DNA from 4 places in the Pseudoalteromonas sp. APAL1 genome. Region 1 is predicted to be linked to each of the others. Evidence: predicted binding sites of a transcription regulator. Region 1 holds the regulator's gene; each other region holds the start of a gene.
The links. The regulator sigma-54, encoded in region 1, starts transcription at its own class of promoters, with help from an activator protein. The targets are predictions, from matches to a motif close to GTTGGCACGNNNNTNGNNT.
Positions count from the first base shown of each region.

Region 2: L1264_RS01575 (EF-hand domain-containing protein) is a predicted target of sigma-54. The motif match lies at 2,839-2,857, and genes of this name have one in related genera.
Region 3: L1264_RS02050 (DUF1328 domain-containing protein) is a predicted target of sigma-54. The motif match lies at 1,899-1,917, and genes of this name have one in related genera.
Region 4: L1264_RS01815 (BON domain-containing protein) is a predicted target of sigma-54. The motif match lies at 2,943-2,961, and genes of this name have one in related genera.

Region 1 covers NZ_JAKGAW010000004.1:35,201-40,254, reverse strand. Annotated here, with positions in the region: gene lptA (lipopolysaccharide transport periplasmic protein LptA) at 1-424, shown strand, start outside; gene lptB (LPS export ABC transporter ATP-binding protein) at 421-1,146, shown strand; gene L1264_RS03280 (RNA polymerase factor sigma-54) at 1,264-2,760, shown strand; gene hpf (ribosome hibernation promoting factor) at 2,787-3,074, shown strand; gene ptsN (PTS IIA-like nitrogen regulatory protein PtsN) at 3,078-3,530, shown strand; gene rapZ (RNase adapter RapZ) at 3,531-4,376, shown strand; gene L1264_RS03260 (HPr family phosphocarrier protein) at 4,388-4,660, shown strand; gene mgtE (magnesium transporter) at 4,872-5,054, shown strand, end outside.
Region 2 covers NZ_JAKGAW010000002.1:77,188-82,241, forward strand. Annotated here, with positions in the region: gene L1264_RS01550 (uroporphyrinogen decarboxylase) at 1-36, shown strand, start outside; gene L1264_RS01555 (amidohydrolase) at 33-1,673, opposite strand; gene L1264_RS01560 (EF-hand domain-containing protein) at 1,766-1,999, opposite strand; gene L1264_RS01565 (EF-hand domain-containing protein) at 2,004-2,237, opposite strand; gene L1264_RS01570 (hypothetical protein) at 2,341-2,568, opposite strand; gene L1264_RS01575 (EF-hand domain-containing protein) at 2,578-2,805, opposite strand; gene L1264_RS01580 (sensor histidine kinase) at 3,117-4,574, shown strand; gene L1264_RS01585 (hypothetical protein) at 4,576-5,054, shown strand, end outside.
Region 3 covers NZ_JAKGAW010000002.1:177,001-182,054, forward strand. Annotated here, with positions in the region: gene L1264_RS02035 (YcxB family protein) at 1-230, opposite strand, end outside; gene L1264_RS02040 (hypothetical protein) at 355-1,278, shown strand; gene L1264_RS02045 (hypothetical protein) at 1,435-1,626, opposite strand; gene L1264_RS02050 (DUF1328 domain-containing protein) at 1,679-1,852, opposite strand; gene L1264_RS02055 (OadG family protein) at 2,385-2,633, shown strand; gene oadA (sodium-extruding oxaloacetate decarboxylase subunit alpha) at 2,649-4,421, shown strand; gene L1264_RS02065 (sodium ion-translocating decarboxylase subunit beta) at 4,432-5,054, shown strand, end outside.
Region 4 covers NZ_JAKGAW010000002.1:132,107-137,160, reverse strand. Annotated here, with positions in the region: gene L1264_RS01835 (DUF2147 domain-containing protein) at 1-228, opposite strand, end outside; gene L1264_RS01830 (hypothetical protein) at 332-763, shown strand; gene L1264_RS01825 (tRNA1(Val) (adenine(37)-N6)-methyltransferase) at 793-1,491, opposite strand; gene srmB (ATP-dependent RNA helicase SrmB) at 1,568-2,800, shown strand; gene L1264_RS01815 (BON domain-containing protein) at 2,997-3,335, shown strand; gene L1264_RS01810 (hypothetical protein) at 3,355-4,287, opposite strand; gene radA (DNA repair protein RadA) at 4,338-5,054, opposite strand, start outside.

The DNA.
Region 1 (5,054 bases):
CTCAGATCGCCAAACTGGTAAGCTAAAAGATGGCGTTGGTATATTTGAAGGCAATGTCGAAATTATACATGGTAACCGCCGGATCACAGCCGAACGCCTTGAAGCCCATGGTGGTGATACAGAAGGTACTGTTGAGTTAATTATCGCCACAGGTAAGCCTGCTTATTTTGAAGAAAAGCAAGCAGATGGCACGGTAATGAGCGCCAGTGCAGAAGAAGTTCGCTACGACGTAGCCAAGCGCTTCTTAACTTTAAATGGGGAAGCCGAAGTAACTCAAGCAGGCCAAAAAGTAACAGCGAAAAGCATTACTTATGATATGGCACAACAACTAATTAGCGCAGAAAAAGACGAAAACTCAACAGACCGTGTACACACAATCTTAGTGCCTGTTGACAACAAACAAGACGATAAAGGCCAACCATGAGCACATTAAAAGCAGAGCTTTTAGCAAAAAGTTATAAAGGCCGCCAAGTTGTCAAAAATGTGGGTCTTGAGGTTGAAGCGGGCAGTATCGTTGGTTTGCTTGGCCCAAATGGCGCAGGCAAAACCACCACTTTCTATATGATTGTTGGCTTAGTACCTAGCGATAAAGGCAAGATCAGCATTGATGATAATGATATTACACTTTTGCCAATGCATAGCCGAGCACGTTTAGGGATTGGTTACCTACCACAAGAGTCATCTATTTTTAGAAAGTTAACGGTTTATCAAAACCTAATGGCTATTTTAGAAACGCGTAAAGATTTAAATAAACAAGGCCGAGAAGAAACACTCAACAACTTACTTGATGAATTTAGTATTCAGCATATTCGTGATAGTCAAGGTATGGCCTTATCTGGGGGCGAGCGTCGTCGCGTAGAAATTGCTCGGGCATTAGCCGCAAACCCTAAATTTATCTTGTTAGATGAGCCTTTTGCTGGTGTTGATCCTATTTCAGTGTTAGATATAAAGAAAATTATTGAACACTTAAAAAATCGTGGTATTGGTGTATTAATCACTGACCATAATGTTAGAGAAACCCTTGATGTTTGTGAAAAAGCCTACATTGTTTCTCATGGGGAGCTAATTGCATCAGGAACACCTGAGCATGTTTTAGCTGACCAAACCGTACGCGATGTGTATCTAGGTGAGCAATTCAGGCTATAACCAATAAGCCACCATCTAGCGCATCTGCTAAACTAAATAACAATGACAATAAATCGATATAAATTTACCTGTGACTGCACAGGTGTCGATAACACATAAAAGGATTGTTAGGGATACATGAGGCAATCATTACAGCTGCGCATGGGCCAGCAACTTACAATGACTCCACAACTGCAACAAGCAATTCGCTTGCTGCAGCTTAGTACATTGGATCTCCAGCAAGAAATTCAAGAAGCACTTGATAGTAACCCTCTGCTTGAAGTGGAAGAAGCAGATTACAACGATGAAAACATTGGTAAGAACGAGCAAAAAGCTGAATCTGATGATACTCAGCTAAGTGCATCGGCCGAAGAAGCGCCGAGTGAGTACGAACAAGAAAGCAGCGATGCCCTTAACAAAGACACCGTTAGTGACGATTTAGCCATGGATGTGACATGGGATGAGTACATGAGTGCTGCCCCATCAACATCATCAGGTCCAATGCCTGAAGATGAGTCAATTTATCAGGGTGCATCGACTGAAACCCTCCATGAATACCTTATGTGGCAATTACAACTCACACCATTTAGCCCAACCGATGAAGCGATCGCTGTCGCCATCGTAGAGGCAATTGATGACTCAGGTATTTTAACTGTTAGCTGCGAAGACATAGTCGAAAGTTTTAATCAAAATAATGATGAAGAAGAAATCGAACTAGATGAAGTCGAAGCGGTCTTAAAGAGAATACAGTTGTTTGATCCAGTAGGGATTGGTGCCCGTAGCTTACAAGAGTGCTTATGTATCCAGCTTCGCCAATTCGATGCGAGTACGCCGTATTTAGCTGAAACTAAAATGGTTTTATCTGAGCATATTGAATTATTAGCAAGTCGCGACTATCGCACTTTGATGAAAAAGACTAAGCTTAAAGAAAGCGAACTAAAAGAAGTAATGACGCTGATCCACAGCTTAAACCCTAAGCCAGCTGACAGCATAGTTCGCGAAGAGTCTGAGTACGTTATACCCGATGTATCGGTTAAAAAAGTTAAAGGTCGTTGGGTCGTTGAATTAAACCCAGATTGTATGCCAAAAATTAGAGTGAATAGCCAATATGCAGCTATGTCACGCTCAGTAAAATCGAGCAGCGATAGCCAGTTTATTCGCTCTCATTTACAAGAAGCTAAATGGTTTATTAAAAGCTTAGAGAGCCGTAACGATACACTTTTAAAAGTGACCAATTGTATCGTACAGCAACAACAAGCATTTTTTGAACATGGCCCAGAAGCCATGAAACCAATGGTGCTGAACGATGTCGCAGAAATGGTCGAAATGCATGAATCGACAATTTCACGTGTTACAACACAAAAATACATGCACACCCCTCGCGGGATTTTTGAGTTGAAATATTTCTTCTCAAGCCATGTCAGCACAGAAAACGGTGGTGAGTGTTCATCAACAGCAATTCGCGCTTTGATCAAAAAGCTTATCGCTGCAGAAAACTCAGCTAAACCATTGAGTGATAGTAAAATTGCAGATATATTGGCTGAGCAAGGAATTAAAGTAGCTAGACGCACAATTGCAAAATATCGAGAGTCTCTAGCGATACCTCCGTCTAATCAGCGTAAGAGTTTGATTTAGACGTTTTACATAGAAGGAAAATGCTTATGCAACTAAATTTAACTGGTCGTCATGTAGAAATCACTGATTCATTAAGAGACTATGTAAACAGCAAGTTTGCAAAACTAGAAAGGCATTTTGACCACATTAATAATGTACATGTCATTCTAGATGTAGAAAAATTAAGCCAAAAAGCAGAAGCAACTTTACATGTAAATGGAGGCGAGCTCTTTGCCTCAACTGCACACCAAGATATGTATGCAGCCATTGACTCGCTAATCGATAAACTAGATCGTCAAGTCATTAAACACAAAGAGAAATTAGCTCGACACTAAATTATGAAACTTAGTTCACTTACTAACCAGGACTGCAGCAAAGCTGCGGTCCTTTTTAATAGCAAAAAAAGAATCCTTGAATATATCAGCGAGCTGGCTCACCAGCAGCTTCCTCATTTATCTCAACAAGACGTCCTTGATGCCTTACTCAATAGAGAAAAATTAGGCAGTACAGGTATTGGTCGTGGCATTGCTATTCCACATGGCCGCATGAGTGGTGCAGAGCAACCACAGGCATTTGTCATAGTGAGTGAATCCCCAATCAATTTTGACGCAATTGATAACCGACCTGTGGATATTTTCGTTGCACTCATCGTACCAGATGGAGACAGCCAACTTCACCTAAAGACCTTATCGACAATTGCTGATAGACTAAAAGATAAGGAGTTTTGTAAACAGTTACGTAGCGCCAAAACAGACCACGAACTGTTTCAGGTCATATCAGCAGAGGCATAAATGGAATTAATTATCATCAGCGGTCGCTCAGGCTCAGGTAAATCGGTCGCTTTACGTGTACTTGAAGACTTGGGTTACTACTGTGTTGATAATATCCCAGTCAACTTATTACCTTCGCTTGTTCGTAGCGTTTCAGACAACTATGACAAAATAGCAGTCAGCATAGATGTGCGTAACTTACCGAAAGAGCAGCAAGAGTTTAATGATATTCTTGAATACCTGCCAGGTTTCGCAAACCCAACACTGTTCTATTTAGACAGTGATGACCAAACTCTGATCAAACGCTTTTCTGAAACGCGACGCTTACATCCTCTATCGATTGACTCGCTGCCACTCGATTTAGCAATTAAGCAAGAAAGAGTATTACTGGATGTACTGATCACGCGCGCTGATTTTATGATTGATACCACCGACCTGAGTGTTCATCAGTTAGCTGAATCTATTCGTGAAAAGATCTTAGGTAAAAAAGATAAAAAGCTGATTATCACCTTTATGTCGTTTGGCTTTAAACATGGTATTCCTAAAGAAGCCGATTACGTATTTGATGCACGTTTTTTACCAAATCCACATTGGGAGCCAGATCTAAAGCCACTCACAGGCTTAGATCAACCAGTAAAAGATTACCTTGCAAGTCATAGCATAGTGCAAAAATTTACATGGCAAATTCAAACATTTGTGCAAACATGGTTACCTCACCTTGAGCGTAACAATCGAAGCTATCTTACTATCGCAATTGGCTGTACTGGCGGGCAACATCGCTCGGTATATTTAGCGCAGACCATTGGTGATAGCTTTTCAAAAACGCATGCGAACGTAAAAATCCGCCATCGCGAGCAAGATATTTAATTGGATGCCAGATGCACGCAGAAGACACGTTTTTAATTCAAAATAAGCTTGGCTTGCACGCACGAGCAGCCACTGTTTTAGCACAACTTGCTTTGCAATTTGATGCTAAAATTATGCTTTATCAAGACGATAAAGAAGCTGAAGGTGATAGTGTTTTAGCCTTAATGTTACTTGAAAGTAGCCAAGGTAAAGAAGTGCGTGTGGTATGTGAAGGCCCAGATGCAGAGGCTGCACTGAACGCAATTGGAGAATTAATTGCACAACGCTTTCATGAACAAGAATAGCGTTTGCTAAGGCTTAACCGTTTAAGTTAAACTTAGTTCAGGTATTTATAATTCTCTTTAAATATCCTACTTTTATATCGTTCACACCTTAAAAATACAAAGCACTTAATAATTTTATCGCAGTGTGAAGATATCCTGCAAATACACCACTTAGCAACTATGCTGTATTTGCAGAATCTGTATTAATCTATTTTCAGTTGTAAGGACGCCAATGCCAGAAGCCTTTGAACAAGACTACCCACTACAACAACTTAAACAAGTGACCAAGTCACTCAATAGTGGACAATTTGTTCAGGTGCGAGGCATGCTCGCTAAAACAGCTCCGTGTGATACCGCTTTATTATTAGAGTCATCTCCCCATAAAATTCGTCGCATGCTATGGCAGTTGGTAGAC
Region 2 (5,054 bases), on a different contig from region 1:
AAGCGTCAGCAAAAAACTGACGCTAAAAACCCTTAATCCTCTTTTTTATATTTAAGCTCGCCTGCAATCCAAGTTTGAGTAACGCTAATATCGTGAATTTCTGATACAGGCACCTTGTAATAGTCTTTATCAATCATAATAAAGTCAGCCCATTTGCCTTGCTCTAAGCTACCAACTTTAAACTCTTGATGTGCGGCATAAGCACCACCTAAAGTAAAAGCACGCAGCGCTTCATCGCGAGATAATAATTCTTGAGGACGCCAGCCGCCTTCAGGCTGTTGATTGTGATCCATTCGTGTAATGGCTGAATATAAACCATCAAATGGGTCGGCAAGCTCTACAGGAAAATCAGAACCCGCTGCAATTACTGAACCTTGCGCTAAAAAGGTTTTCCAAGCGTAAGCCCCTTCAAGTTGTTTCTCAGTTAAACGCTGCTCAGCCATATGCATATCAGAGGTTGCATGAACGGGTTGCATTGATGGAATAATTTTTAGTGTCTTAAAGCGAGGAATGTCATCAGGGGCAACAATTTGTGCATGTTCAATGCGGTTACGCAGTAAAATGCCTCCTGATTTTTTAAACACATTTTCGTAAGCATCTAACACTACATGGTTGGCTTTATCACCAATGGCGTGGGTGTTCGCACTAAAGCCATGAGCAAAACTCAGGTTAAATAATTGTTCAAGTTTCTCTTGGGTTTCAAGCATTAAGCCATGATGATTTTTACGATCTGCATACTCTTCGATTAGAGCGGCACCCCGACTACCCAAGGCACCGTCAGCGTATACTTTGACACTGCGAATAGACAGCATGTCGTTCATATCTTTATAACGACCAGCTTTAAGCATGGCTTCTAGCTTAGGATCGGCGGCACTAAGCATGGCGACGATTCTAACTGGCAGGGTATTTTGCTCAGAACGCTGCTTATATACTTGCCATGTATCATAATCGATACCAGCATCATGGGTTGAGGTGATCCCCAAACTTAGTAAATGCTCACCAGCATTGTCTAATGCTGTATTAATGCTGGCATGGCTTACTTTTGGTACATGCTTTGTAATAAGCGTTTCGGCTTTATCAATAAATACGCCTGATGGCTCACCTGAAGTCAGTTTGATGATTTCTCCCCCAGCAGGTGAATCGGTGGCTGCAGATATCCCAGCTAATTCTATTGCTTTTGAGTTAACCCAGACCGCATGGCCGTCAACCCGAGAAAGTACCACGGGTTTATCTTTTACATATTTGTCTAAATCAGCAGCGGTTGGAAACTGTCCGCCGGGCCATTGTTCTTGGTTCCAGCCGCGGCCAATGATCCAGCCTTGTTTATCTTTAGCAAATTCAGCCAGCATTTTGCCAACCTCATCTGCTGAACGGGTATTTCTGACATCAAGTTGAGACAGATTATTACCTAAACCAATCACATGACCATGAGCATCGACTAAACCAGGTAAAAGAGTGGCTTGTTTGCCATCAATAGTGGTAGCGTCAGGGAAGCTTTTTTTAATTGAGTCATCGCCAGTTTTTACGACTTTACCGTCTTTAAAAACCAGTGCTGAAAAGTGTTGGGTTTCACCTTGGTAGGTTGGTGTATAACCATTTACATTGTAGATAACTGTGGTGTTGGCAAAACAACTCAGTGAAGCTGTTGCCAGTAGGCTGATGATAAGTTTCATAATCTTTTAATTATTTTTTTAATGTATGAAAACAGTATCAGAGTTGCAGTAAACTGCAACTCACAGAAGAAAATTTCGACTAAAAATAACGGCTATTTACTGGCATAAGCCTTGTATTCTGAGAGAGATAGCTTGTTATCTTTATTATTATCGTAATTACTAAACCGAGACCATAAAGCTGGATCTCGAGCAGATTCTGAGCGGCTCAAGAAGCCATCTTCATTACGGTCTAGTTGTTTAAATTTTTCACCAATACTATCTGCAGCGACACTGATTGTACTAAATACGCAACACATTGCGAGGCTGGCAAAGGTTAATTTTGACATTGCTTTAACTCTTATTTGTTAAGTAGTGTTTAAATTCAAGAAGCGATATTTGTTGATCTTTATTTTCATCCCACTGCGCCATATGCTTTTTTAAATGCGGTTGAGATGAAAGTTCTTCCAAAGATAAAAAGCCGTTTTTATCTTTATCTAGGTGATCAAAGCGCTGTTTTACATCCAATGCTAAGCTGTTGAAGCTTATAGTAATTAAGGTACATGAAGCAAGCCAGAAAATTCTCATAATTACTCTCCTTTATAAATAAAAGTGCTTGCCATAATTTAAGTCCCAAAATTTAAATCCGTTTACACATTCCCTCTGGGATTATGGCAAGCACTTTAAGCCGTTAAGGTTTGAATTTCTCAAACTCTTGTTCAGACAGAACTTGATCGCCGTTTTCATCCAGATCGGCAAATTGCTTAAGTAAGTTATCGTGTTTGGTTGCTTCAGTTAATGAAATTTCGCCATCGGCATTGGTATCAAATTTCGCAAAACGCACATCCATTTGCGATGCTAAAACGGTGGCACTGATAACTAAAAACATCAACGAGAATGCTGCAAAAAGTTGTTTCATCACACACTCCTAATTAATAAATGATTTAAACTCTGCAAATGAAATTTGACCATCTTGATTGCTATCAATTTGAGTGAAGTTTCCATGTAATAAAGCGTCTTCAGATGCTTCAGCATCACTCAAAAAACCATTGCTATCTTTATCTAATTCATTGAATGTATCTTTTAAATCAAATGCATTACTGCTCATTGAAATTACACTCAACAGCACGGCTAGTGTGTAGGTCCTCGTTTTCATTTGCTGTCCTAATAAACTTATTTGTAAGTGCTAATACAATAACAGTGCCAACTTTTATTCTTCTTTTTTATCAATAATTTATGTTATTTTACTGTTATTGGGTACGAAATAGTTACAGAGTAATGTGTCTTTTTTGCAACGTAATTATTGGTTTTTATTTTTTTATCTTAATTTTCAATTGGTTGTGTTGTTGCAAAATAGCAACGTTGCGCCTGATTTAGGCAGTAAGTTGTCTTTTTTCAGTTCGGATTCAGCGAGTGTCTAAGTTCATTCACGAATAATGAATGCCAGCGTTTCTTATGAGGGTAAGTATGCAAAGTAGCATAGTAATTAAGTGCAAACAGTGTTTAAGCTGGCGACCAAGCCTAATTGGTCAGTTTGTATGTAGTATTTTACTTTCCTTATTACCATTGTGTTTAGTGGTGATTTTGTTTTTAAACGCACTGAATAAACAGCTGGCTGTTACGCAAGAAATTGTGGGTGATAATGATGAAATCACTAAGGTATTTAACAATTTAAAGCAAGACTTAAATAGCCTTGAAAGAGCAACGCGGCAAAATTGGGTACTCAAGAGTGAATCTTTAGATACATTAATTGAAAATAAGTGGAGTTCATCAATTCAGCGTATTGATGAACTGATCTTTTTAAGTCCTACGGCTGATTATATTTTGCAGTGGCGTCAATTAGCTGAGGTTCTGCAATTTGCACAGCAGCATCTTTTATTTGAACAAAAGCAAGATGGTGAGTTATTTGCCCCCGCAAGTAAGTTAATTAGTGAGCAAACCAATTGGCTTAGAGAGCAAAACGAATTACGTATAACTAAAAACCAGCAACAATTAAAAGCATTGCAAACATCTTTTATTAACTGGTTAGTAGCACTTATTCCTTTGACTCTACTCGTAGGCGGAGGGTTTTTATGGCGGATCAGTGGTCGTTTACGAGAGCTAACGAGCGTGATTGATAAGCTAGGTCAAGGCCATTGGCAGCAAAAAATAAATGTCCGAGGCTCGTCTGAGTTAGTTGAACTTGGCAACAAACTAGAATGGGTTCAAGCTCAGCTGTATATGTTGGAGCAGCAAAAAGATACGTTTTTGCGTCATGTAACTCATGAATTAAAGACCCCACTTGCTTCAATGGTTGAAGGAACTGATCTATTAACAGATGAAATTGTTGGCCCTATTAATGATGAACAAAAAGCAGTCCTTGAGCTAATCACCCAAAGCATGGTGCGACTTAGAGCAATGATAGAAAGTTTACTTAGTTATAATGCGATTCGTACTAGTAAAGAGACAGTAACTGAGCTTAGTTTTGCCGCCATAAAAGATAAGATTGAGCGTCACTTTGAACATCGTCTAGTTGCACGTGAACAATCACTGTTATGGGTTGATGAGCTGCCTAAAAAAGCACTTTATATTTCAATTGAGTTACTAGAAATGATCTTGATCCAACTCACTTCTAATGCAATCAAGTTTTCGCCTGAACAAGGCTGTGTCACGATTAAAGCGAATTTCAAACATGGCAAACTTATTATCAGTGTTATTGATCAAGGACATGGAATTGATGATTCCGAAAAGGCCGCGGTATTTGGTGCGTTTTATCAAGGCAAAAATGCAAAACAGCAGAGCGAGATGGGCAGTGGCTTAGGTCTCACAATTGTTAAAGAAACCGTAGAGCAATTAAATGGCAAACTCTCTATTACAGATAACGAACCTCAAGGGTGTGTTTTTACCGCCGAATTACCAATTCAATTAACCCAAGGAGTTAACTGACATGGGCTTAGCACATAAAGCCAGTTTTATCCTCATTGCATGCTCGATGCTTATCACGGGCTGTACATTAACGCAAAAGAAGCCCGTAGCAGAGGTGAAGACAGAAAATAATCAGGTCGCATCGCAAGGAAAACCTAATCCAAAACCGCGCCCGAAAAGCGAGCCAAACTACCCGCCAGCAAGTACTGTGATTGCTTGGCATGCAGCACAGTGTGGTGGTTATAAAGCTAGTACGTCAAAGCTAAATTTTGTCGGTGAGAATGAATTGAAAAGCCTTTTTAAATCAATATGTTTGTTAAGTGCTACAGAACCTGAAAAAGCACTTGCTCAACTTGAAAAAAGCGATCACGCCTATTACTGGCCTGACGATATAAAGCAGTATCTTTGGTTGCAAAAGCAACATTTACAGCAAAGCTTAGCAGCAAAACAAGCAAAGCAAGCGCTAAGTGATGAAATGGAAAAAACCTTATCGTCGCTTGC
Region 3 (5,054 bases), on a different contig from region 1:
ACCCACCATGGACGTTTATAATAAAACGATAAGCACTCCACTACGGCAAGCATTATCATAAAACTACCTAAATAATGGTTTTCTAACTGGTAAAAGGCTAGTAGGCCTAATGTTATGAGCAATGCTAACAGAGGATATTTAGGTTTAGCCTGAGATGAGTAGGGTAAAGATTCATCAAAGCACTCGTAGTAATACGGTTTATCTAATGTGTAAGTTGTAGTTAATGTCATTCGTGGGCTCACTTAATTTGCTGATAGCAGTTTAACATTGATAAAAAAAATCTGCCGCAGTTGGTTTTCATTTAGTTGTCATTGTGAGAGCTTAATGTATGTGTATTTTAAAGGTGTAAGCTATATGTTTGTTAGTTCAATGTCGTTAGCACTTGCAATGACTACAAATACTTTTTTGGTTATGGGCGATATGCCATACACCCCGATAGATGAAATTAATCTCGCAGAAGGCGGAAAAATTGCCAAGGCAATCGCAGCGACACCTCATGAATTTTTGATGCACTTGGGCGATATGAAATCGGGCTCACTTGCATGTACGAATAAGCTTTTGCAAACTAACAAGGCGTTACTAACATCGTTGACCGAAAAACCTTTTATTTACACCCCAGGTGATAATGAATGGACCGATTGCGACCGAGAAAAGCTATCTGTGCGTTTTGATGAGCTTGAGCGGCTAAGCTTTGTTAAAGGCTTAATGTTCGACGAAGCTTATACACAAAAAGCAAAGCGGCTACAGGGTTATGCGACACAAAACGAGATGCCAGAAAATGCCCGATGGCAATTTAATGGCATTGAGTTTCGTACCTTGCATATCCCGGGCACCTTTAATGGTCGCTCGCAAATCTTAAAAAGTGATAAAAACGCAGCACTGGATGCCGCCGATATGCGTGATAAATACAATCTCATTTGGCTAAAGCAAGCACATGTTCATCAGGATGCTAAGGCCTATGTGTTTGGCTTTCAGGCAGATATTTACCACCCAACCAGTAAATCCGCTTGCAGTGAGTCACAGCGCGCCGATTGTGATGTTTTTAAAGTATACCGAGATGCCATCAGCGATTTTGCAAAGCATACCAATAAGCCAGTGCTCGTGATGCATGGTGATACAGGGCCATACTGTACACAACAGTTAGCGAGTAACTTAACGCGCTTAAATGTCCCCGGTGATTTTGCCGTAAGTGATGTCGCAAAAGTGAGTTTTATCGACGGCCAGTGGCATATAGCGAGTGTAACGACAAATAAGCCTCTCACAACGTCTTGTGAATGAAAGCGTACTCTTAGCCATCAGCTTGTAGGTTGGGTAGAACGGAGTGAAACCCAACAAGTTAGCGAGTTTCTTGACACAAGCAGTAGGCAACCTAAAGTTGCTAACTTACAAACACAAAAAAGCGGCACTAGGCCGCTTTTTTCGTAAGGGGTGATATTAGCAGTTAGTTTCTTCTGCTTTAACACCTTCTTTAACTTCTTCACATGCATCTTCAACTGCATTTTGTGTATCAGTGATTGCTTCATCTATACGCTCACCGGCTTCCTCTGCTGAGTTGTCTTCACAACCCATAATGAATAAACCTGAAAATAGGGCGATAGTAGCGGCTTTTAAAGTTGAATTTTTCATAACTAAATTCCTTGTAAATTAAATATTAGGGTTAATTAAATTTTAACTTGCTTTACTTAGGTACGTTGCCTCTAAGAGCACCTGACACTAACGAAATAACAAGCAATACTAAAAAAATGAAAAAGATAATCTTAGCAATGCCTGCTGCGGCTCCAGCAATACCGCCAAAACCTAACACTGCAGCGATTAATGCAATAACTAAAAAAGTAATGGTCCAGCGTAACATAGTGGTCTCCTTGCCTAATTAATTTTTCAAATGGTCGAGTTGAATAAAGCGAGTTTTATGCCAATCATTATTATCATTATATTTCAGTCGCTTAGCGGTTTTTGTGGGCGGGGCATGGTTATTCTTTTGGTAACTTTTACGATCAAGCGTGTAACTTATTCATAGTGATATTTTTTCATATTAATTAAATTCATTTTATATTTAGTTTTGTCTTTATTGGTAAGACCAATTTCACGCTTTGTCATGAGTTGTTACTGTAACACCTTGTTAAGCAGGGTTTTTGAACAGAACTTGCTTTTCGTCGGTTTGTTTTAATATAACTGATGGCTATATTCATTATTTTTATCATCTATAACGTAAGGTTAATTGCTGAAATAGTATGGTGTTAATTAGTTGTGCTCTATGTTATTTTGAGTTTAATTGGTTTTACCAATTTACAATAGGCTATACAAATTATTTTTGTTTGTTATTATCGCTGAATAAATATTTAACAAAAATGATTTTTTATTTTTAATCATCGAAGGGGAGTTGTATGGATATTGGTGAATTGCTCACAACTGCAGGCAGCTTAATGGTGACAGGCATGGTTGGCGTGTTTGTTTTTCTGAGCATTTTAATATCTGCGGTTATTTTAATGTCGAAAGTTGTAAGCCGATTCGATGATCCTACAAGTGTAGAGCCAACACGAACAGCAAAAATTCAACCTCAACAGGGTGTGCCTCAGGCACATATTGCCGCGATCAGCGCTGCAATTGCACAATTTCGAAATAAACAAAAATAATGGGGCAGCTTAAACATGGCTAAATTAAAACTTACAGAATTAGTATTGCGTGACGCTCATCAGTCTTTATTGGCCACGCGTATGCGCTTAGACGACATGCTACCCATGGCTGAAAAACTTGATAGTGCAGGTTATTGGTCTATTGAATCATGGGGTGGAGCAACCTTTGACTCATGTATCCGTTATTTAGGTGAAGATCCTTGGCAACGTATTCGCGAATTAAAAGCGGCAATGCCAAATACTAAACAGCAAATGCTATTGCGCGGACAAAACCTTTTAGGCTACCGCCATTATGCAGACGATGTTGTCGAAAAGTTTGTAGAGCGAGCCCATAAAAATGGTGTAGATGTGTTCCGAATTTTCGATGCTATGAACGATGTACGTAATCTTGAAACTGCAATTAAAGCAGCGGTTAAAGTAGGCGCACACGCTCAAGGTACTATTTCGTACACCGTAAGCCCAGTGCACACACTTGATATGTGGCTTAAACTTGCGAAACAGCTCGAAGAACTAGGCTGTCATTCTATTTGTATTAAAGATATGGCTGGTTTATTGAAGCCATATGATTGTGAGCAGTTAATCAAAGGTTTAAAAGAAACCGTATCTATTCCTATCGCGATGCAATGTCACGCGACGACAGGATTAAGTACTGCAACTTACCAAAAAGCTATAGATGCAGGTATCGATATGCTTGATACCGCAATTTCATCTATGAGTATGACTTATGGTCATAGCGCCACAGAAACAATCGTGTCGATTGTTGAAGGCACAGAGCGAGATACCGGCCTAGATTTAAACCAACTAGAAGAAATTGCCGCTTACTTCCGTGATGTTCGTAAAAAATATGCTGCTTTTGAAGGTAGCCTAAAAGGTGTTGATGGCCGTATCTTATTAGCACAAGTGCCAGGTGGTATGTTAACTAACATGGAAAACCAGCTTAAAGAGCAAGGTGCTGCCGATAAGCTTGATCAAGTATTACTTGAGATCCCACGTGTTCGTGAAGACTTAGGCTATATTCCACTGGTTACTCCAACGTCTCAAATTGTCGGTACTCAAGCGGTACTTAATGTATTGACTGGTGAGCGCTATAAAACGATTACCAAAGAAACCGCTGGTGTACTTAAAGGTGAGTACGGTGCAACGCCAGCGCCTATGAATAAAGAGCTACAAGAACGTGTTCTAGATGGCGCAGAAGCAATTACTTGTCGTCCTGCTGATAAACTTGAACCTGAACTTGAGAAGCTAGAAGCTGAATTATTAAAAGAAGCTAAAGAGCAAGGTTTAGAGCTTGCTGATGATGTGATTGATGATGTGCTTACCTATGCATTATTTCCACAAATTGGTCTTAAGTTTATTAAAAACCGAAATAATCCTGATGCATTTGAAGCTATTCCTACAGGTGAAGTTGCTAAGTCAGAAAGCAAACCAGCTGCAGCAAACTCAGTAAAAGCTGAGCAATACAGCGTTAAAGTTGATGGCAAAGTTTACGATGTCGTTGTAGCACAAGGTGGTGAGCTTAAAGAGGTGACTTTAAAAGACAGTGAGTTAATTCCTCAGTCTGCTTCAGCGTCTGCTGGCGAAACTTTAAACGCGCCATTGGCGGGTAATATTTTCAAAGTGAAAGTAAAGCCAGGCCAAACAGTAAACCAAGGTGATGTAGTTATCATTATGGAAGCGATGAAAATGGAAACTGAAATTCGCGCTGCACATACCGGCACGGTTGCTGAAGTTTTAGTTGCCGAAGGTGATTCTGTTGCCACTGGCGATGCATTAATCGCGCTGGCGTAGGAGACAGAGAATGGATGGTCTTTTAAATCTCTGGCATGCAACAGGTATCGCTAACTTTACCTTTCCTGCCTTGATCATGATTACGGTTGGTTGCTTATTGTTATATCTAGCAATTGCTCGTAATTTTGAACCCTTGCTATTGTTACCAATAGGCTTTGGGGCGATCTTAACGAATATTCCTGCTGCAGGCTTATCTGAACCGGGTGGACTGCTTTATTATGTGTATCACATAGGGATTGATTCTGGGGTGTTTCCACTTCTGATCTTCATGGGGGTTGGCGCGCTGACAGACTTTAGTGCCTTGATAGCAAATCCGCGTATGTTGCTGTTAGGTGCAGCTGCGCAGTTTGGTATTTTTGCTACTTTATTTGGTGCAATTCTACTTAACTTTATTCCTGGCTTTGAATTTACGCTACGAGATGCATCGGCAATTGCCATTATTGGTGGTGCGGATGGTCCAACGGCTATTTTCTTAGCATCTAAATTGGCACCAGACTTACTTGGGGCTATTGCAGTAGCGGCTTATTCATATATGGCACTAGTGCCAATTATTCAGCCACCAATTATGCGTGCACTAACAACGCAAGCAGAACGCGAAATTCAAATGCCACAACTTCGTACTGTATCGAAAAA
Region 4 (5,054 bases), on a different contig from region 1:
ATTTTTCTTATCACCTTTACATTTTTCACAACGTGCATCTTGCTTAGCTGGATTCAATATTTTTTCAACATTGCCAACCAGCACGCCGTTTTGTTCACTAATACGCACGAGTGATTTTGCTTCATTCGTTTCTTCATCAATTGTTTTCCAAAGCCCTACCGGGCTGATTGTTGCAGCGCATAGTTGAGAAAATAACATCGCACCTAGTACAAACGCTAAACGGAACATAGATCACCTACTTTATTAAGAATTTATTACTACAATTAATTTTTTTAGACGCATCATTTTGTTATGCTTGAGGTGGATGGATAACCAATTGAAAGGATACACAATGAAACAATTCACTTTAGTGACTGGTGATGTTATTCAATATGACAATCATCAAATTAACCCACTTCACGCCAAAGGCGAAATTACAGTAAATAGCCTTAACGAACAAGTATTTATACCACAAAGCGTGAAAACAGCGAATGAACTAGGCAAACTTAAAGATAACCTATTTAACATCGAAAAATTATTACACTCTGGTTATGCCGATCCCTATCCCAGCATTCGTGTATTAATTGAAACCACGCAACCACTGCCTGACATAACGGGACTGAACATCAAACGGCAATTTAATATCATCAACTTTTGTAGTGCTGATATTGATAAACAACACTGTAAAAGAGTACTAGATGCTTTACTTAAACTTGAATATGTTCAGCAAATTCAACTTGATGAGGTAATACAGTTACGTCCACCTGCGATCCCCGAACAGTAATTAGAATCGCCAAAAATCTTATATTAGCGTTACATTTTCAAATAAAAGGCTTTGCAAAGCCTTTGATAATCGGCGCTGTAACTACCATCCTGAGCATGAATAACCAACTGCGATTTTTTGCACTCTATAGCCTGTTGGCTAAATAACATTAAGCAACGGCTCGGCGCTTTTTTGGGTGTTGTTTGAATCAAACATTGTTGATTTAAATGCCAACCTAATTGCTTTGCAATAGCAATAAATTGCTCAGCTTCCGGACAAGGCAAAATAACATTCAACAACGTTTTGTCATGACTAAGCCTGCTACATGCAGCTATTAATTCGTTAAAACTAAGGCCATCAGTATGACGTGCAGCATTACGTGGCGCATTCTCTCCTTTGAGGCTGGCGTTAAAATATGGCGGGTTAGTGATGATAACATCAACGGGCTCTGGTGATTCAAATGACTGCACGGCACCTTGATAAAGGCGGATATCTGACCACGGGCTATTGGTAAAATTAGCGCGGGCGTCGATACAAGCATCATGATCAATCTCGATCGCCATCACTGTTGCTTGTGGCGCTCGCTGTTTTGCCATTAAGGCCAGCAGCCCTGTTCCAGTCCCTATGTCTAATATACGTGTGGCGTTAGTAAGAGTGGCCCATGCACCTAACAAAATGCCATCCGTTGACACCTTCATTGCAGCACGAGTTTGCTCCACCGAAAATTGTTTAAACACAAAGCCTGACATTTTTTCACCTTTTCATTCACCACAGCCGCGTTAACGCGTATAATTAGGCCTAATTGTCCTCTATTTACGTCACTCTATGCAATTTTCTGAATTTGATATCGATAACAAGCTGTTAAATGCCATTAATAAAATGGGTTTTCATACACCAACCAGTATTCAACAACAAGCGATCCCTGAAGCGCTAAGAGGCCGCGATATTTTAGCATCTGCGCCAACTGGTACTGGTAAAACAGCCGCTTTTTTGATCCCTGCAATTCAATACTTGCTTGATTTCCCTCGTCGCGATCCTGGCTTTGCTCGCGTGCTGATCATGACACCGACTCGTGAATTGGCTTATCAAATTCATGAACAATGTGAATTACTTGCTGCGCAAACACACCTCAAAATTGGTGTAGTAACCGGCGGTATTAACTACGGGACACATAAAGAAATTTTCGAGAGTAATAACGATATTCTCATTGCCACGCCAGGGCGCTTAATGGAATACCTCGAAACTGAGAATTTCCATGCTGAGAATGTTGAACTGCTTATTCTTGATGAAGCTGATCGCATGCTAGACATGGGTTTTCGTAAAGAAATGCTGCGAATTTGTGACGAAGCACGTAATCGTCGCCAATGTTTCTTATTCTCAGCAACACTTGAAGGCGACAGCGTTGAGTTATTTGCAGAACGAATTTTAAATGACCCTGCACTACTTGAAGCAGAGTCAACCCGAAAAGAGAAAGCTAAAATTCATCAGTGGGTTCACCTAGCTGATGACTATAACCATAAGCTAAAAATGTTGGTCGAGATCCTAAACGGTGAAGACATACATAAAGCAATCGTGTTTGTTAAAACCCGTGAACGCTTAGAAACCTTGATTGGTGAGCTTAACAACGAAGGGTTACGCGTTGCATGGCTACGTGGTGAAATGCCACAAGACAAACGCATGAAAGCGATGGAGAACTTTCACTCTGGTCGCAATAATATCTTAGTGGCAACCGATGTTGCTGCACGTGGCATTGATGTCGCCGATATTAGTCATGTTATTAACTTTGATATGCCGCGTACTGCTGATATCTATGTACACCGCATTGGCCGTACTGGCCGTGCTGGCAAAAAAGGGATTGCGATTTCATTTATCGAAGCTCACGATGTGGCTATTCTAGGCAAGGTTGAACGCTACATTGAGCAAAAGCTTAAACGTCGCGTAATTAAAGGAATTGAGCCTCAACACAAAGAAGCAAAGATCCCATCTAAAAAGAAAAAAGATCCTGCAAAGATCAAAGCTAAGAAAAAAGCCAAAGCAAAAGTAAAAAAGAAAAAATAGCTTAATATCTTTACTTGAAAATGCCGAGCTCGTCTCGGCATTTTGCTCTCTGCCGCATGTACTTTTTTACTAACCACTGTGTAATTAGTTCATACCTTTTAACCTATCAAGCATAAAATCACTTTATAATCAGAAACTTAAAATTGGAATGATAATTGTAACTGGTTCTGCAACAGAGTCTTCGCGAGGGAATCGTATGAACCGCTTTAAATTAACCGTAGTACTGATCTCATTAAGTTGTTTATTTTTACTAGCTTGTGCGACAAAGGTGAGTGCAAATACCAGTGTTTTAACATCAAGCACATCAGCACAACCTAGATTGCAACAATATGCTTTGCAGAAACTAACCAGCAACCCTAACTTTACTATTTCTAATCTACAGGTGATTGTAGAGGGTGATACGGTTGAGCTTATCGGCTCTACCAAGACAGGATTTCAACGTGCTTTAGCACAAAAGTTTTTGGAGCATAACCGAGGCATCCGAAAAGTTAAAAACAACCTTAAAGTAAGCTCACAAGACGGAGCAACACTTTAAGGTTGTCTGCACCTTAGCCTTATTTACCGCTTGCTTGAAGGTTAATAAATTTGGCAAGTTCTTCAGGTTGTCCCATTAGCGCCATAATTTGCTGATTGATTTGCATCATAGACTGACCTTCTGGCAAGTTTGCCGAAACCGATAATGATGATAAGCCTTGAGCAAAATTAGTAATAGCAGTCTCTAAGTCAGTGCTAACCGGCGCTTGTTGTAACTGCATAGCAACAACCTGCTGGAACTGTTCATGAGTCATACCTTGCGCTTGCAAGAAGCTCTCTACAACCGCTTTTAACTCTCCTTCATCTGCAACTGACAGTGAAATACTTCGTGGCTCTAACTGGCTCATGGCCGCCATCATTTTTGATTGCTGTTGCAGTTGCTGCTCTAATGTGAGCTGGCCATTTTGTGTTGAGTTTTGCATCTTGCTGATAGCCAATGACGCTTCCATTAAAGGAGTTGATTTCGCCAACCCTAAATTAAAGTGAACATCGGCCACTTCATTTGCAGTCACGTTAACTGCAAACGCACTATCACCAGAGTCTTTATTGTAATCTAGCGAAGACTTAACGTTATAGCTTGTAGACGCTAATTTGTTGTTGGCGTTTTGCGGTAACTGAGCGAGGAAATCATCACTGAATCGAAAGTTTGTCATCACAAACCCGGTATGAGGTGGAATGCTGTCTTGCTCATAACCTGATACTTCAATCGTATCTATGGTTGCAATAGCTTCATTGCTATCAAGGCTTTGTACTTTGATACCCGAAAGCTCCATGCTGCTATCAAAAACACTCGCTGAAATATCGCTATAAGTAATATCTACACCACTTTGTGTTGATAAAGCACTCAGCTGCTGATCAACCACTGTTTTCACTTCCTGTGTCACAGCATAGTTTGCGTAAGCTACGCCACCGACTGCCGCAGCAACAACCGCCGCAATAATTAACTTCTTCATTTTATTTCCTTTAATTGGTGTAAATTTTTTATCAGTGTATCAAATTGTGTTTAGTTAATTAACGACAGTAATTCATGCACAGTTTTCACTGGGGTAATTTTTGCGCCTAAGCCTTCCATTGATTTATGGTAATTACGATAAGGAATAAAGATTTCAGTAAAGCCATGTTGCGCCGCTTCTTTAACTCGAGGTACGCCACTGTCTATTGGTCTTACATCACCATTTAAACTTAACTCGCCCATAATACAAGTAGTCCGTGGCACCACAAACTCATTCAAACTACTTAAAAGTGCTGTAACTAACGCTAAATCAATGCAGGTTTCTGACTCATCAATTTTTAAACCACCAACTATATTAAAAAACGTATCATGGAAGATTTTAGTTTTAGTGTGTTTTCGTAAAATCCCCGTGAGCATCTTGATACGATTCATGTTTAAACCAACACACACTCGTTGAGGGAATTCAGCTTCGGTTTCTGTGGTTAGACATTGAATTTCGAGTAGTAAGTTACGATTGCCTTTACGAATACAAGTAATCGCAGAGCCCGGCGACTCAGTCGTTGAGCCTGATAGGAAGATTTCGCTCGGGTTATCAACGCTCAGCATACCTCGCTCACACATTCTAAAAATGCCCACAGTGTCGATATCGCCAAAACGGTTTTTATTGGCACGTAATGTCCTTACTTGCCCATCATTGGTGTCAATGTGTAATAACGCATCGACAATGTGTACTAAGGTTTGTGGCCCAGCAATTTCGTTATTTTTGTT